4 regions of the Massilia sp. UYP11 genome follow, and region 1 is predicted to be linked to each of the others. Evidence: predicted binding sites of a transcription regulator. Region 1 holds the regulator's gene; each other region holds the start of a gene.

Region 1 (4,197 bases):
TCCATTGCGGCGCATTGTCCTTGTCGACGACGAGCGCGCGCACGCCTTCGAGCACTTCGCCATGCTCGAAATTGTGGCGCACCAGCGTGCGCTCCATGCGCAGGCAGTCGGCCACGGACAGCTGCGCGCCACGCGCCAGCAGTTCGTGGGTCACGCACATCATCAGGGGCGAACGCTGGCGCATCGCCGCCAGGGCCCGCTGCGCGAACGGCGTCGCGTCGCCTTCGAGCGAGGCCATGATCGCGGCCACCGAGGCCGCGCCGAAATGGGCGTCGATGCGCGTGCGCAGCGACGGCAATTCGCTCTCGCCCGCCAGCGCGGAAAATGGCGCCGCGAAGGCGCGGATCGCCGCCGGCAGCGCGGCGCCGGGCGTGGACGCGATCAACGCATGCAGGGCCGGCAGTTCGGCGCCGGGCACGAACAGGTCGGCCAGCCCGATATGCAGCGCGTCGGCGGCGCCGATCGTCAGCCCGGTCAGGCCCAGGTAATAGCCGAGCCGTCCCGGCGCATGCGACAGGAAATGGCTGCCGCCGACGTCTGGGAACAGGCCGATGTTCACCTCGGGCATGGCCATCCTGGTGCGCTCGGTCACGATGCGCAGGCCGCAATCCGGGCCGCCCTGGGCGATGCCCATGCCGCCGCCCATTACCACGCCGTCCATGACGGCGATGTAGGGCTTCGGATAGAAATGGATCAGGTGGTTCAGCGCGTATTCTTCGGTGAAGAAATCCTCGAGCAACGCACTGCCGCCCATCGGCGTCGCATGGCCGACCTCATGGAAGAAGCGGATGTCGCCGCCCGCGCACAAGGCCTTCTCGCTGCTGCTGGTCAGCACCACCGCCTCGACCTGCGCGTCATCCTGCCAGGCGCGCAGCGCCACGGTCAGCGCGCGCACCATCGCGAGCGACAGCGAATTGAGCGCCTTCGGGCGGTCCAGGGTGATGATGCCGGTGCGGTTGGCGATGCGGGTCAGGACATGGTCGGTCATGGGGTGATCCATCATGGAGAGACCTGCATTTTACCGAACACGCGCTGCGGGTAAAACCGGAAAGGCGGATGCAAAAAGGGCGTCCCCTCAGACGCCCTTAGCTGGTGTGAGCCCTGCGCCTGGTCAGGCGGCAGCGGCCTCTTCGCTGCCACGCTCCGGCAGGCGCTTGATCGAAGTACGGCTATGGTCCTTCAGCATTTGCTTGTGTTTGAGGATCTGTCGGTCCAGCTTATCCATCAGCGTATCGATCGCCGCGTACAGGTCTTGCGCGACGCTTGCCACGTGCAGGGTCTTGCCCGACACCTGGACGTTGATCTCTGCTTTCTGCCTTTTTTCTTTTTCAGTGAGGTTGTCGACGGCCAGGAAGACATGGGTGTCGATCACCTGGTCGAAATGGCGAATGATGCGCTCGAGCTTATTCTGAACGTATTCACGGATGGCGGGGGTCACTTCGAGATGATGGCCACTGATTGTGAGGTTCATACACACTCCTTTGAAAATGATGCACCGTGTGGACCACACCAACGCGACAAGGCACGACGGGTGTGGACGGCGCAGTTACAAGGACTTGCGGAGGCTTACAGGGGGTATCTTGAGGGCTTCACGGTATTTTGCAACCGTCCGGCGCGCAATGACCATGCCTTGTTCCCCGAGCATCTCCGCGATCTTGCTGTCGGATAATGGGTTCCTAGGGTCTTCTGCTCCTGTCAATTGTGCGATGAGCGCACGGATTGCCGTCGAGGATGCTTCGCCTCCCGCCTCGGTGGCAACGTGGCTACCGAAGAAATACTTCAACTCAAACATGCCGTGCGGGGTCAGCATGTATTTCTGGGTTGTGACACGAGAAATTGTGCTCTCGTGTAGGCCTAGTGTATCAGCTATCTCGCGTAAAACAAGGGGCCGCATGGCAACCGCGCCGTGGGAGAAAAAGTTGCGCTGGCGCTCGACGATCGCCTCCGCCACGCGCAGGATGGTGTCGAACCGCTGGCGCATGTTCTTGATGAGCCACTTCGCTTCCTGCAGCTGCGCGCCCATCTGCGCTTCGCTCTTGCCTTGCTTGAGCAGGCTGGCATACAGGCTGTTCACGCGCAGGCGCGGCATCACGTCCGGGTTCAGGGTGACCGCCCAGCCGCTCTTGGCGCGGCGCACGATCACGTCCGGCACCACGTAGTCCGACACGTTCGAGGCGAAGACCGCACCCGGATGCGGATTACACTGGCGCACCACGGCCTGCACCTCGCGCAAGTCTTCGTCGTCGCAGTCGAGCGCTTTTTTCAGCTTGCTGTATTCGCGCTGGGCGAACCAGGTCAGGTAACCTTCGACGATGGTCAGGGCCATGCGCCGCGTGACCATTGGCACGCCCGGCATGCGCCGGATCTGCAGCGCCAGGCACTCGGACGCGCTGCGCGCGCCGACGCCCACCGGGTCCATGCTCTGCACCAGCGCCAGCGCGCAGCGCAGCTCGTCGATCTCGATCTCGAGTTCTTCGGGCAGCCGCGCGTGGATCTCGTCGAGCGGCTCGTCGAGATAGCCGTTGTCGTCCAGCGCATCGATCACCAGCTCGGCGAGCGCACGGTCGCGCACCGACAAGGTGGCTTCGCGCACCTGCTCCATCAGGTGTTCGCGCAGGGTGATGGCGCAGGCTTCCAGCTGCGGGCGGCCGTCCTCGTCCTCGCCGCCGCCGGACGACGGCGCGCCGCCCTCGCTCCAGTCAGCATCAACGCGATCGTTGTCGGCGCCGCTCTCGAGGCTCTCGCCCTCCTGCGCCGGCGCGTCCTGGCCCTCGGCCTGCTGGCCGGGCGCCGGCGGCGCTTCGCCATTGGCGGGCGCATTGTTGATGGCGCCATCGGCCAGCAAACGCACCGAACGGTCGAGCGGATCGTCGAGCCGCTCGAGCAAGGGGTTATCGCCCAGTATCTGCTCGATCTCCTGGTGCAGTTCGAGCGTCGACAGCTGCAGCAACCGGATCGACTGCTGCAGTTGCGGCGTGAGCGCGAGGTGCTGCGAAGTGCGAAGTTGCAGGGACTGTTTCATCTAGGCGTCGCTCACATGCGGAAGTGTTCACCCAGGTACACGCGGCGCACCGACTCGTCCGCGATGATGTCGTCAGGACGGCCGGAGGCAAGCACCGCGCCCTGGTTGATGATGTAGGCGCGGTCGCAGATGCCAAGCGTCTCGCGCACGTTGTGGTCGGTGATCAAGACACCGATCCGGCGCTCTTTCAGGAAGCGCACGATGCGCTGGATCTCGATCACGGCGATCGGGTCGACGCCGGCGAACGGTTCGTCCAGCAGCACGAAGCGCGGATTGGTCGCCAGCGCGCGCGCGATCTCCACGCGGCGGCGCTCGCCGCCCGACAGCGACAGCGCCGGATTCTCGCGCAGCTTCTCGATCTGCAGGTCGGCCAGCAGGGTGTCGAGGCGCTCGTTGATCTGGTCTTTCGACAGCGGCTTGCCATTGTCCTTTTGCAGCTCGAGCACGGCGCGGATGTTCTCTTCCACCGTCAGCTTGCGGAACACCGACGCCTCTTGCGGCAGGTAGGACAGGCCCAATACGGCGCGGCGGTGGATCGGCAGGCTGGTGATGTCGGTGCCGTTGATGTCGATCGAGCCGGCGTCCGACGGCACCAGGCCCACGATCATGTAGAACGACGTGGTCTTGCCGGCGCCGTTCGGGCCCAGCAGGCCGACCACCTCGCCGCACTCGACCTGCAGCGACACGTCGCGCACCACCAGGCGCTTGCCATAGCTTTTCTGCAGGCCCTTGACGACCAGGGTGCTGCAATCGTCCAGCTCCATCGGAATCGCCGTCATTGGGCGCCTCCGCCTGGTGCGCGCTTGGGCGCCAGGATCAGGGTGCCGCGGCCGCCGCCAACCTTGCTCTGGCCGCTGGTGTCGTTACGCACCGTGGCCACTTCCTTGCGGTTGTCGTAGGAGATGAACGGGCCGGTGATCTGGTTGGTCATGCGCGCGCCTTCCAGTTCGCGCACGACGGCGTTGGAATACAGGCGCACCAGTTCCGATCGCTCGTCGTACTCGATGCGCTCGGCCTGGCCGTCGACCCACAGGTCGGAACCACCGTCGCGCTTCTGGCGGAAGGTGGCGACCTTGCCGCCGGCGGCGGTGAGGGTCACGCTCATATAGCCTTCCGGGCTTTCCTTGACCAGGGCGCGGTCGGACTTGAGCACCAGGGTGCCGCGGGTCAGGACC
Region 2 (4,197 bases), on a different contig from region 1:
CGTCGAGCTTCGTCACTTCGCGAACCTCGGGCGCGCCATTCGCGCCATTCGCATTCACGGCGCAGACTTCGTAGTCGCCCGGGTTGTCGCGGTTGCACAGCATGTAGGCGGTGCTGCCGTCGTAGGTCCAGCGCACGTCGCTGGCTTCCCACTTGCCGGTGGTGAGGGCGCGCGGGGCGGCGGCGCTCAGGCTGTCCCTGGTGTACAGGTGCGAGTAGCCGCTTTCCTCGGACAGGTACCACAGCGTGCGGTTGTCCGGCAGCCAGCCGAATTCGACGTTGTCGTAATTGACCCAGGCGCCGTCGGTCAGACGGTGCAAGGGTTGCAGCTTCGCGGCGCCCAGGTCGACGCTGGCGATCCAGCGGTCCTTGTTGTCGACCGCGCGCAGCATGACGGCGACCCTGGCGCCGTTCGCGCTCCAGTCGATCGCGTTGCGGCCACCCGAGACCACCACCGGGCGGTTGCCCTTGAGCGGATCTTTTTTGGCGGCGGCGCGCAGTTCGGCCAGTGGGTCGACGTTGACGCCCGGGAGTGCGTCGAAGGCGATGTCCTGCACCTTGTTGGTGCGCAGATTGACCAGTTTCAGTGCATGCGGCACCGGCATGTTGCGGCCGACGCGGGTGCGCACGTCTTCGGTTTCCTCGTAGCCCGATTCGTTCACGTAGCGCGGCATCTTGCCGGCGCGGCCCTTGTCGGCGCCTTTGGCGGCGGTGACCACCAGCAGCCAGCGGCCGTCGGGCGACAGCGAGCTGCCTTCGATGGTGACCTTGTCGCCCAGGTAGACCGGGCTTGGCGCCATCGAGGCGTCGGCGCGGCGCAGTTCGTCGGTGCGCGCGCGCAGGGCGTCGCGGTCATCCTTCTGGCGCTTGAGGTGCTCGATCAGGCGCAGCTCGGTCGAACGGTAGGGATCGTCTTCGGGCGCGTTCGGGTCCTTGGCGGCGCGCGGCAGGGCGGCCGGGCCGGTCACGCGGCTGGCGCGGTCCCACACATACCAGTCGTTGCCGATGCGGTACTGGACCGCGGCTTCGTCCGCCGTGTACTGGGCGGCGGTGATGCGGCTGGCGCCGCGCGTGACCTGCACCAGCTGGCCCGACTTGAGGTCGCGCTCGAACAGGTCGTTGTTGCGCAGGACCAGCATGCGGCTGTTGTTGCGGTTGTAGACCACGTCGGCGCTGTCGATCTTCGGCAGCTCGGCGTCCGCGACCAGCCGGGCCTGGCCGGCCGCGACCTCGAACACGTCGCGCACCGGCGAGCCGGTGCGCTTCTGCTTGTAGTACACCTGCTTGCCGTCCCAGCTGAACCAGGCGTCTTCCACCGGGGTGCCGATCCAGTCTGGATGGCTCATGGCCTGGTCGAGGGTGATGGGGGTGGATGCCGCCGCCGGCAGCGCGATCAGTGCGGCGAAGGAGGCCGCAAACAGGGTAAGTGCAGGTGTTCGCATGGGGGAGTCTGATGAGTGAAATGGCTTGTTTGCCAATGGTGCTTGCCAAAGATGCTTGCCAGAAATGCGCATGCATTCTAGCGCAGGCACTCGCCGCGACCACGAATCATGACAGGTTTTTTTTGCTGTAAAGACAAGCGCCGGCGGTACGTCAGTACGGCCGGCGCTGGATGCGGATGGCTTATCGCGGCCGTGGTGCGCCGCAATGAAACCTTGCTTTACATGGCCCTGAACGGGCCTTTTGGCGGGCGCGGCAGGAACATGGCGACCCGGGCTGCCACGGCCACGACGGCCAGGGCGATGGTGAGATATTCGAGCGGGTGCATGATCAGCCCCGCATTGCCGGCGCGTAGCCGCCGTGGGCGACGTAGAGTTCTTGCGAGAAGCTGCGGATGGCCGAGATGGCTGTCGCGAAGAAGCGGGTGCGTTGGATGGCTGCAGTCATGATTGTTCCCCTGAGATAGATACTTCGATGTTGCGTTGCAGTATAGGGGCGTCTTCGTCATAAGCAAACTTTAGATTTGTGATTCCAGCGATACGCTTGGTGAATGATTGTTAAGTTGCTCTCATGCAAGATATTCGTGGTGCGAATATCTTGCACCCCGGGTTTCGCATAAGAAGGGCACTGGGCATCACCGGTGCTCGCGCCTGGTGCGGAACTTGCATATAGTATGCGCATGAAATCGCGAGACAGTGCATCACCACACCTGCGGATCGTCGTCGTGCTTTCCGCAACCGCACCCGGCACCGACCCTGACGCCGCCCAGGCCGCGCAGGCGCGGCGCAGCACGGCGCTGCGCATCGGCCTGCTCGAATCGGGCTACGACCTGATCGCCTCGCTCCCGGCCGACGTGTTCCTGCCCGAGCGCATCGCCCAGCTGCAGCCCGACCTGATCATCGCCGACAGCGAGTCCGACGCGCGCGACGTGCTCGAGCACATCGTGATCGCCACCCGCGACGCGCGGCGGCCGATCGTCCTGTTTACCGAGGACGATGCGCCGGCCAGCATGGACGCGGCGATGGACGCCGGCGTCTCGGCCTACATCGTGGCCGGCCTGCAGGCCGAGCGCGTCAAGCCGGTGCTGGACGTCGCGCTGGCGCGCTTCCGGCGCGAGCAGAAGCTGCTCGATGAGCTGAGCGACACGCGCCAGAAGCTGGCCGAACGCAAGACCGTCGACCGCGCCAAAGGGCTGCTCATGACGCGCTACAGCCTGACCGAGGAGCAGGCCTACCAGCGCCTGCGCACGCTGGCGATGAACAAGAACCTGAAGCTGGCGGAAGTCGCGCAGCGCCTGATCGACGTGGAAGACCTGCTGGGTTAGGCCCGCACCTTCCATCCATACAACGACAAGGAGACGTATGACATTGGCAGGCAGGGGAGCCTGGATCGCCGGCACCGACCGCCCCGAGATCGAGACCGTCCGCATCGGCTTCATGCCGCTGGCCGATTGCGCGCCGCTGGTGATGGCGTCGGTGCTCGGCTTCGACGAGCGGCATGGCGTGCGCTTCGAGCTCACCCGCGAGCTGTCCTGGACCGCCATGCGCGACCGCCTGATCGGCCAGCAGCTCGACGCGGCCCATGCGCTGTACGGGATGGTCTACGGCATCCAGAACGGCATCGGCACCCAGCAGTGCGATATGGCGGTGTTGATGAACCTGCACCAGAACGGCCAGAACATCACGCTGTCGCGCGCGCTCGCCAACGCCGCGCGCGACCCCGGCCTGCTGCGGCGCGAGATCGACGAAACAGGGCGCAAGCTCACCCTGGCCCACACCTTCCCGACCGGGAACCACGCGATGTTCCTGTACTACTGGCTGGCCGCGCATGGCATCGACCCGCTCGTGGACTGCCAGGCGGTGACGGTGCCCCCCAGCCAGATGGCGGCCAGCCTGGCGGCCGGGCATATGGATGGTTTCTGTGCGGGCGAGCCGTGGGGCCAGCGCGCGCAGCGCGACGGCGCCGGGGTCCAGGCCGCGTCCAGCGAACAGGTATGGCCGAACCATCCGGGCAAGGCGCTGGGCACGCGCGCCGACTTCGCGGCCAGCCATCCGAACACCTGCCGCGCCATGATCGCGGCGCTATTGGAAGCCGCGCGCTGGCTCGACGCCTCGCGCACCAACCGCGAAGCCGCGGCCGAGGTGCTGGCCAGCCCCGCCTATGTCAATGCGAGCCGCGACACGCTGCAGTTCTGCCTGGCCGGCCGCCATACCGACGAGCATCGTGGGCACGGCGGCTGGCGCGGCCACAACGGCTTGCGCTTTCATGCCGACGGCGAGGCCAACTTCCCGTGGCTGTCGGACGGCATGTGGTTCATGACCCAGCACCGGCGCTGGGGCCTGCTGCGCGAAGCGCCCGCCTACCAGGCGCTGGCGGCCCAGGTCAGCCGCATCGACCTGTACCGCGAGGCGGCCGAACGCACCGGCACGATGCTGCCCGCCTCCCCGATGCGCAGCTCGACCCTGCTGGGCGGCCGCGTATGGGACGGCAGCGACCCGCAGGCCTGGGCCGGCGCACCTGGCGCATCCTGAACGCGGTGCACGCAGGTGCATCATCGTGGGGAGCGCTGCACTGCAATGCAGCATCCTGGCGCCGCATCCAGGTCCGACCTGTCGGCGTACGCCCGTGAACCCCGGGTGGCACGCCTCTTGCTCATACCCATGACAGGATCAATGGCGATTCTCTTCAAGACTCTCACTTAGCGCCGGCCCAACGCGGGGACGGCAACAGGACAACGGCGTCCGCAGCTACTGCCCAC
Region 3 (4,197 bases), 610 kb from region 1:
ACAAGCAGCAGGAAGGCTTGCGCTATTCGGCGCGCGACCTGGCCGTGTGGCGCGCGCATCAGCTGGGGATCCCGATCGTGCTCGGCTCGGCCACGCCGTCGCTCGAATCCTGGCATCACGCGCGCTCGGGACGCTATCGGCGGCTGGACCTGCGCGAGCGCGCCGTGCGCGACGCCGTGCTGCCGAAAGTCAGGCTGGTGGACATGGAACGCGACCGCCCGCGCGACGGGCTCACGAGCGAGGTGCTGGCCGCCCTGCGCGCGCGGCTGGAGCGTGGCGAGCAGTCGCTCCTGTTCCTGAACCGGCGCGGCTATGCCCCGGTGATCTGTTGCGACGCCTGCGGCTGGATCAGCAACTGCACCCGCTGCACCGCCTTCATGGTGCTGCACAAGCCCGAGCACCGGCTGCGCTGCCACCACTGCAGCCTCGAATTGCGCATTCCGCATTCCTGCCCGACCTGCGGCAACGTGGACCTGCAGCCGCTGGGACGCGGCACCCAGCGGGTCGAAGAAGGGTTGCAAGCCATGTTCCCGCAGGCGCGCATCCTGCGCATCGACGCCGACTCCACGCGCCTGAAGGGCAGCGCGCAAGCCGCCTTCGACAGCGTGCACCGGGGCGAGGTGGACATCCTGATCGGCACGCAGATGGTCGCCAAGGGCCATGACTTCAAGAGGCTGACCCTGGTCGGGATCCTGAACCCCGACACCGCCCTGTTCTCGCAGGATTACCGCGCCAGCGAGCGCCTGTTCGCCCAGCTGATGCAGGTGGCGGGGCGGGCCGGCCGCGCCGGCGCGCCGTCCGAGGTGCTGGTGCAGACCCGGTATGCGCAGCATCCGCTGTACGGCGCCGTGATGCGCCACGATTACGAACGGTTCGCCGGCCAGCTGCTCGAAGAGCGCAAGGAAGCGGGGCTGCCGCCGTTCATGTACCAGGCCTTGCTGCGCGCCGAGGCGAAGGAGCTGCCGGTCGCGATCGCATTCCTGGAAGCGGCGCGCGACTGCCTGCCGAGCGACGCCATCCTGATCAACGACCCGATCCCGATGACGATGACCCGGGTCCACAACGTGGACCGCGCCCAGCTGCTGGTCGAGTCCAGCTCGCGGCCCGCGCTGCAGGCCTTCCTGCGGGTCTGGACCCTGGAGCTGCGGGCGATGAAGTCGCGCGTGAAATGGTCGCTCGAAGTCGACCCGCTCGACATCTAGATCAGGCGGCGGCCCTGGCGGCGGCGCCGCGGCGGCGCTTGGCACAGCCCATCAGCGCCAGGCCGGCGCCGAGCAGCAGGCCGCTGGCCGGTTCGGGCACGTCGCCGGCCACGGGTTCCACGTTGAAGGTGATGGTGCCGAAGTCCCACTGGCCGTCCACGCCCGGCAGATCGTCCCAGTCTTCGAAGAATTCCAGGCGCAGGATGCCGTCGACGCCGACCTCGAACGCCAGGCCCAGCTCGACCAGGTCGGCGAATCCCGCGTAGCTCCGGGTGCCCGGGAACCACTCCACGATGCCCGGCGTGAAGAACACGCCCTCGGTCTGCTTGGAATTTTCGAAGCTGATGACCATGTCCGACAGCCAGCTCGGCGTGTAGGCAGTGAGGGTGAAATCGTAGGCCACGCTGGTGACGAGCGAATTGGCGCCGACGTCGAGCAGGGCCACCGTATTGTCGGCGTCGCCGCGCGGTCCATGGCTCTGGATGCCGCCGACGTCGAACGTGATCGGCGCCGCGAACAGCGACGACGAGGCGAGTAACGACAAGCTGACAAGCAGCTTGTTGAAGGTAGCAAGTTTCATGACGATCCCCCTGGTTTTGGTATTTTTCAGAGAGCAACAAGCGTGCCGGGGGAGATCGCTTGCTGCAATCGTCTGATTTCTAACAAGAAATTGATAGAATTTGAATCCAATGCCATGAGGTATGTAAAGTTGCTCGACATGCCATATGGATACTGCCTCGGATACCGGGGGCTGGCGGCAGGGGAGTTTCGCCACCGGCGGCGGAAAAATAGCGTATCGTTCGCCTGACATCAGCGCAGCAGTGGAGACCAGCAATGAAACAACTGAACGTGGACGTCGCCGTCATCGGCACCGGCACCGCCGGCATGACCGCCTACCGCGCGGCCAGGGCGCAAGGCGCCCGGACGGTGGCGATCGAGAGCGGCCAGTACGGCACCACCTGCGCCCGGGTGGGCTGCATGCCGAGCAAGCTCCTGATCGCGGCGGCCGAGGCGTCCCACGTGATCGACACCTGCGCGCCATTCGGCGTGCATGCCGGCGAAAAGCGCATCGACGGCCGCGCCGTGATGGAACGGGTCAAGCGTGAACGCGACCGCTTCGTCGGCTTCGTGCTCGAAGGCGTGGAGGCGATGCCGGCGCAGGACCGCCTGCAGGGCCGCGCGCGCTTTACCGGCCCCTGCACGCTGATGGTCGACGACCACACCGAGATCCACGCCGGCCGCATCGTGATCGCCACCGGTTCCACGCCGCTGCGCCTGCCGCAACTGCAGAACGTCGGTCCCGGCGTCGTCACCAGCGACGACGTGTTCTATTGGGACGACCTGCCGCGCTCGGTGGCCGTGATCGGCACCGGCGTGATCGGCCTCGAGCTGGGCCAGGCCCTGGCCCGGCTCGGCGTGCGCGTGCGCTTTTACGCGCGCGGCGGCAGCATCGCCAACATCACCGATCCCGAAGTGCTGCGCTGCGCGGGGCGGGTCTTGATGGAAGAACTCGACATCGCCTTCCAGACCGAGGTGGTCGGGGCGGTGCAGGAGGGTGACGAGGTGGCGCTGACGGTGCGCGATGCGCTGGGCAAGGAAAGCACCGAGCGCTTCCAGTACGTGCTGATGGCGGCCGGCCGCACGCCGAACGTGCACGACCTGGGGCTGGAGCACAGCGGCCTGGAGCGCGGGCCGGACGGCATCCCCGTGTTCGATGCGCGCACCATGCAGTGCGGCACCAGCAACGTCTTCATCGCGGGCGACGCCAACGACGAACGCCCGCTGCTGCACGACGCGGCCGACCACGGCAAGATCGCCGGCGACAACGCGGGCCGCTTCCCGGACGTGCGTCCCGGCCTGCGCCGCGCGCCGATCGCGGTCGCCTTCACCGAGCCGAATATCGCCACCCTGGGCCAGACCTACCGGGCCTTGTGCGCCGGCGGCCAGCGCAAGTTCGCGGTCGGCGGCGTGTCCTTCGCCAACCAGGGCCGCAGCCGGGTCATGTTGCAGAACAAGGGGATGTTGCGGGTGTACGCCGAGTATGGCACCCGGCTGTTCCTGGGCGCCGAGATGATCGCGCCGCGCGCCGAACACCTGGCCCATCTGCTGTCATGGGCATGCCAGATGCGCCTGACGGTCGACCAGATGCTCGACATGCCGTTCTACCACCCGGTGATCGAGGAGGGCGTGCGCACCGCGCTGCGCGACCTGGCCGCCAATCTGTCGACAGGCGAGAGCCGGACCGATGCGGCCGATACCGAGCCCGGAACCTGACGCCGGGCGGGGGATTCCGCCCTCTACCCGGTGACGCTTGGCGCCAGGGGCGCCTCGCTCCGAAAGGGGCGTCTCAGTTCAGCAGGGTGGGGTCCAGCTTGCCCTGGCCGGCCAGCTGGCGCAGGATGCGCACCGTGTCGATGTCGGCTTCCTGGTAGGCCGACTTCTTGAAATCGTCATACATCGCGTTGGCCGGATCGGTATGCTCGCCCTGGCCGTCGTCGTAGCAGAAGCGCACCAGCAGCATGGCATTGGTCGGCGCCTCGATGATCATGCGCAGGCTCGAGGCGGCGATCTCGCCCTGGGCCGGCACTTCGTAGCGCACTTCCTGCAGTGGACTCATGTGCACCACGTCATCGATCACCAGCTCGCCGAAGGTAAGGCGGCGCTTGAGCAGGCCGGCTTCGCGCTCCAGGATCGTGCATTCGTCCAGGTGGGGAATGAACATCGTCGGCTGTTCGGCGCGCAGCACCAGGCCGCGCCACAGCTGCTCGCGGGTGAGGGTGTCGAGCAGCGGGTTCATCGGATCGTTGATTTCGATGAGATGTTCGAATTTCATGGGCAAATGTCCGGTAGTAAAAGGCTTCGGCGCAGCGCGCCGCAAAGGACGCATGGTAACCGATTGCGCGCCGCCACGCCCGCTCCCGCCCGCGCGGTAAAGTCAAGCGCCGTGCTGTTGCAATCGCGCCGCGCAGCGAAGTCCGGCAGCCTGTTTGTCGGC
Region 4 (4,197 bases), on a different contig from region 1:
AGCCGAACCAGCCGACCCACAGCAGCGAGGCGCCGACCATGGTCATGGGCAGCGAGTGCGGAGCCATCGATTCCTTGCCGTAGCCGATGCGCTTGCCGATCACGTAGGCGCCGACCAGGCCGGCAACGGCGGAATTGATGTGCACCACGGTGCCGCCCGCGAAGTCGAGCGCGCCCTGTTGCCACAGGTAGCCGGCGCCGGCGGTGACGGTGGCCAGCGAGGCGGCATCGGTGATCGCGTCCGGACCGGCCCAGAACCAGACCATGTGCGCCATCGGCAGGTAAGCGAAGGTGAACCAGATCACTACGAAAGCCAGCACCGCCGCGAAGCGCGCGCGCTCGGCGAAGGAACCGACGATCAGCGCGCAGGTGATGGCGGCAAAGGTGCCCTGGAAGGCGACGAAGATGAACTCCGGGATCATCACTTCCTTGGTGAAGGTGGCGCCCATCGAGAACGTGCCGGCAACCGGATCCCAGATGCCTTGCAGGAAGGCGCGGTCGAAGCCGCCGATGAACGCGTTACCAGAGGTAAAGGCAAGCGAGTAGCCGTACAGGCACCACAGCACGATGATCAGCGAAAACACCACCATGACCTGCATCAGGACCGACAACATGTTCTTGGCGCGCACCATGCCGCCGTAGAACAGCGCCAGGCCCGGGATCACCATCATGACCACCAGCAGCGTGGCGACGAACATCCAGGCGGTATCCCCCTTGTTGATCGAAGGCGCCGCCATGGCCGGGAGCGCCAGGCCCAGGCCCAGCATGGCGGTCAGGATTTTTGTAGTTATCTGCTTCATGAAAACTTCCTTCTTACAATGCGTCGTTGCCGGTCTCGCCGGTGCGGATACGGATGACCTGGTTCAGGTCGGCCACGAAGATCTTGCCGTCACCGATCTTGCCAGTGCGGGCGGCGCCCTGGATCGCGTCGATCACCTGGTCGACGACAGCATCGTCGACGGCGGCTTCGATCTTGATCTTGGGCAGGAAGTCGACGACGTACTCGGCGCCACGGTACAACTCGGTGTGACCCTTCTGGCGACCGAAACCCTTCACTTCGGTCACGGTCATGCCTTGCACGTTGATTTCCGACAGCGCTTCACGCACCTCGTCGAGCTTGAAGGGCTTGATGATGGCGGTAATCATTTTCATGGTATTGCCTCTTTTGCTATCAAAAAGTTTTTGACACGGACAGCACGGCGGCTGACTTGCCCAGATTCTTGCCTTCCGGACTCAGATAAGCGTCGGTATTCGCCTTGTGCCAGGCCAGGGCCACGGTGGCGACCCCGAAGTCCTTCGTCACGCCGATCTTGTAATCGGTGTACGACGCCGGGCTATTGTTTTTCACGCGCTGGCGGCCAACGTGCAGGTTCAGCAGGAAGCCGTTGCCGACGTCGATGTCGGCGCCCACGTCCAGGTACCCGCTGCGCTTGCTGTCGGTGGTGCCGAACAGATTGGTCGTCGAGTGCGAATACTTGATATACGCCGGCCCGAAGCCGAGCTTGCCGTAGATTTCAAACGTATTTGCGTTCGGATCCAGGCTGTTATCCGGATACCAGTAATACAGGCCGCCGACGTCGTAGCTGACCTCGTTGGTCAACTGGCCACGCTTGCCGGCATACACATCCCATTCAATATTGCCGTCGCCACCCAGATCCTTCGTCCACTTGATAGTGGAGAGCCAGGTGCCTACGTAAAAGCCGGATGGGCCGTGTACGTAGTCGACGCCGCCGGACAGGGCGGGGTCGGAATCGGTTTGCGACAGGCCGCGGTAACGGTAGTCGCTGGTGAGGCCCACGTTGTAGCTCACCTGATGTTCGGCGGGTTGTTCCTGTGCCATGGCCGGGATGCTGGTGAAAGCCAGAATCGCCAGGCTGATTGCGTTGATTTTTGCATTGCACTTCATGACAAACCCCCTTGGACAGTTACTGCGTTTAGAATCCTTGTTCGTGCTTTATCTCCCCCTTCATTTAGCAGGATGTGTGCCAGCGCATAAAGCGGTGAAAATGGCCTTGTTTTTTTGGTAAACGCACCACAGATACGACTTGCTTTAACACAACCGAGCGCGAACGGCGTCCGCCGTGTTGCGTGACGCACCAAAACAGGCTGACTTGCACCACCTTGGTGCATGCAGCCCGGCAGAAAGGGATACGGACATGAACAACAGCAACTTCTTCAGCGACTTGCAGGGCAAGATCAACCAGGCACTCGAAAGTGGGCCGGCCAAGGACATCGAGCGCAACGTCAAGGCGGCGATGACCTCGGGCTTCGCCAAGCTCGACCTGGTCACGCGAGAGGAATTCGACATCCAGGCCCAGGTGCTGGCCAAGACCCGCACCAAGCTGGAGGCGCTCGAGCTGCGCGTGATCGAGCTGGAAGCCCGCCTGGCGTCCGGCGCCTCGGCATCGACCGCGTCGGCCACCCCGCGGCCTGGCGCGGCGCCGTCGGCCACCGCACCGTTCCCGGCCCAGCCCGAAGATCCGACCATCGTGCTGCCGCCGCACCTGGACAAATCGGGCGATACGCCGATCAACAAACCCTAATGGCGGGTGCATTCATGGACAGGGCAACCGACATGAATGCACCAGAATCGCCAGCCGGCACCCTGCCCGCGCAGGAAGTGTCGCTGGACGTGCTGCGCGAAAAATACGCGCGCGGCGACGAGCGCACGATCGGGGACGTGCAGCGGCGCATCGCGCGCGCCCTGGCCGCCCTCGAGCCGGCAGCGCAGCGCGCCGACTGCGAGCGCCGTTACCTGCAAGCCCAGCAACAGGGCTTCGTTCCCGCCGGCCGCATCGCGTCCAACGCCGGCCTTGGCCTGTCGGCCACGCTCATCAACTGTTTCGTCCAGCCGGTCGGCGACTCGATCTCCGGCACCAGCGACGGCCTGCCCGGCATCTACACCGCGCTCAGCGAAGCCGCCGAGACGATGCGCCGCGGCGGCGGGGTCGGCTACGATTTTTCCGCGATCCGCCCGCTCGGCAGCAAGGTCGCCGGCACCGCCTCGCGCGCCTCCGGCCCGGTGTCGTACATGGAAGTGTTCGACGCCTCCTGCCGCACGGTCGAGTCAAGCGGCGCGCGGCGCGGCGCCCAGATGGGCGTGCTGCGGGTCGACCATCCCGACATCGAGCGCTTCATCGCGGCCAAGGACACCGGGCGCCTGACCAATTTCAATCTCTCGGTCGGCGTGACCGAGGCCTTCATGCGCGCGGTCGAGGCGGACGCGGCGTTCGCGCTGGTGCATGCGGCCGAGCCGGGCGACGAGATTCTCGCCGCCGGCGGCCACCGTCGCGAAGACGGCGCATGGATCTACCGCAGCCTGCGCGCGCGCGACCTGTGGGAGCGCATCATGGTGTCGACCTACGACCACGCCGAGCCGGGCGTGCTGTTCGTCGACCGCATGAACGCCGAGAACAACCTCTGGTACGCCGAAGAGCTGCGCGCCACCAATCCCTGCGGCGAGCAACCGCTGCCGCCGTATGGCTGCTGCGACCTCGGCTCGCTCAACCTCACCGCCTTCGTCGACGCGCCGTTCACCGTCGATGCGCGGCTGGACTTCGAGCGCCTGCGCGCGGTGGCCACCGTCGCGGTGCGCATGCTCGACCTGGTGCTGGACGCCACCGAATGGCCGCTGCCGCAGCAGGCCGAAGAGGCGCGCGCCAAGCGCCGCATCGGCCTGGGCTTTTTGGGCCTGGGCAGCGCGCTGGCGATGCTGGGCCTGCGCTACGATTCCGACGCAGGCCGGGCCATGGCGGCGCGCATCGCCACCGAGCTGCGCGACGCGGCCTACGCGGCCTCGATCGAACTGGCGCGCGAAAAGGGCGCCTTTCCGCTGTTCGACGCCGCCAAGTACCTGCGCGGGCAGTTCGCCCTCCGCCTGCCCGCGGCGCTGCGCGACGGCATTCGCGAGCACGGCATCCGCAACTCGCACCTGCTGTCGATCGCGCCGACCGGCACCATCTCGCTGGCCGTCGCCGACAATGCCTCGAACGGCATCGAGCCGCCCTATTCCTGGACCTACCGGCGCAGGAAGCGCACGGAGGACGGCGGCACGCGCAGCTACGAGGTGTGCGACCACGCCTGGCGCCTCTACCGCCAGTTGCATGGCGACGCTCCCTTGCCTCCAAGCTTCGTCACCGCGCTCGAGATGCGCGCGCTGGACCACCTGCGCATGGTGGAGGCGGTCCAGCCCTTCATC

The links. Region 1 encodes sigma-54, which starts transcription at its own class of promoters, with help from an activator protein. Its sites were predicted from a motif close to TGGCANGNAANCTGCTTT; they were not measured.
Region 2: a site for sigma-54 is predicted at 2,091-2,108, ahead of ABIB38_RS12335 (ANTAR domain-containing response regulator). Genes of this name have one in related genera too.
Region 3: a site for sigma-54 is predicted at 1,813-1,830, ahead of ABIB38_RS00570 (PEP-CTERM sorting domain-containing protein). Genes of this name have one in related genera too.
Region 4: a site for sigma-54 is predicted at 1,970-1,987, ahead of ABIB38_RS13820 (TorF family putative porin). Genes of this name have one in related genera too.

Annotation. Positions count from the first base shown of each region.
Region 1 covers NZ_JBNDJE010000001.1:740,907-745,103, reverse strand. Annotated here, with positions in the region: gene ABIB38_RS03285 (enoyl-CoA hydratase/isomerase family protein) at 1-988, opposite strand, end outside; gene hpf (ribosome hibernation-promoting factor, HPF/YfiA family) at 1,112-1,471, opposite strand; gene ABIB38_RS03275 (RNA polymerase factor sigma-54) at 1,547-3,022, opposite strand; gene lptB (LPS export ABC transporter ATP-binding protein) at 3,034-3,786, opposite strand; gene lptA (lipopolysaccharide transport periplasmic protein LptA) at 3,798-4,197, opposite strand, start outside.
Region 2 covers NZ_JBNDJE010000006.1:186,362-190,558, forward strand. Annotated here, with positions in the region: gene ABIB38_RS12330 (prolyl oligopeptidase family serine peptidase) at 1-1,441, opposite strand, end outside; gene ABIB38_RS12335 (ANTAR domain-containing response regulator) at 2,119-2,763, shown strand; gene ABIB38_RS12340 (CmpA/NrtA family ABC transporter substrate-binding protein) at 2,801-3,970, shown strand.
Region 3 covers NZ_JBNDJE010000001.1:131,731-135,927, reverse strand. Annotated here, with positions in the region: gene ABIB38_RS00575 (primosomal protein N') at 1-1,202, shown strand, start outside; gene ABIB38_RS00570 (PEP-CTERM sorting domain-containing protein) at 1,204-1,782, opposite strand; gene ABIB38_RS00565 (dihydrolipoyl dehydrogenase) at 2,037-3,476, shown strand; gene ABIB38_RS00560 (SRPBCC family protein) at 3,550-4,035, opposite strand.
Region 4 covers NZ_JBNDJE010000008.1:142,210-146,406, forward strand. Annotated here, with positions in the region: gene amt (ammonium transporter) at 1-799, opposite strand, end outside; gene glnK (P-II family nitrogen regulator) at 813-1,151, opposite strand; gene ABIB38_RS13820 (TorF family putative porin) at 1,171-1,905, opposite strand; partial or broken gene ABIB38_RS13825 (accessory factor UbiK family protein) at 2,156-2,383, shown strand; gene ABIB38_RS13830 (adenosylcobalamin-dependent ribonucleoside-diphosphate reductase) at 2,575-4,197, shown strand, end outside.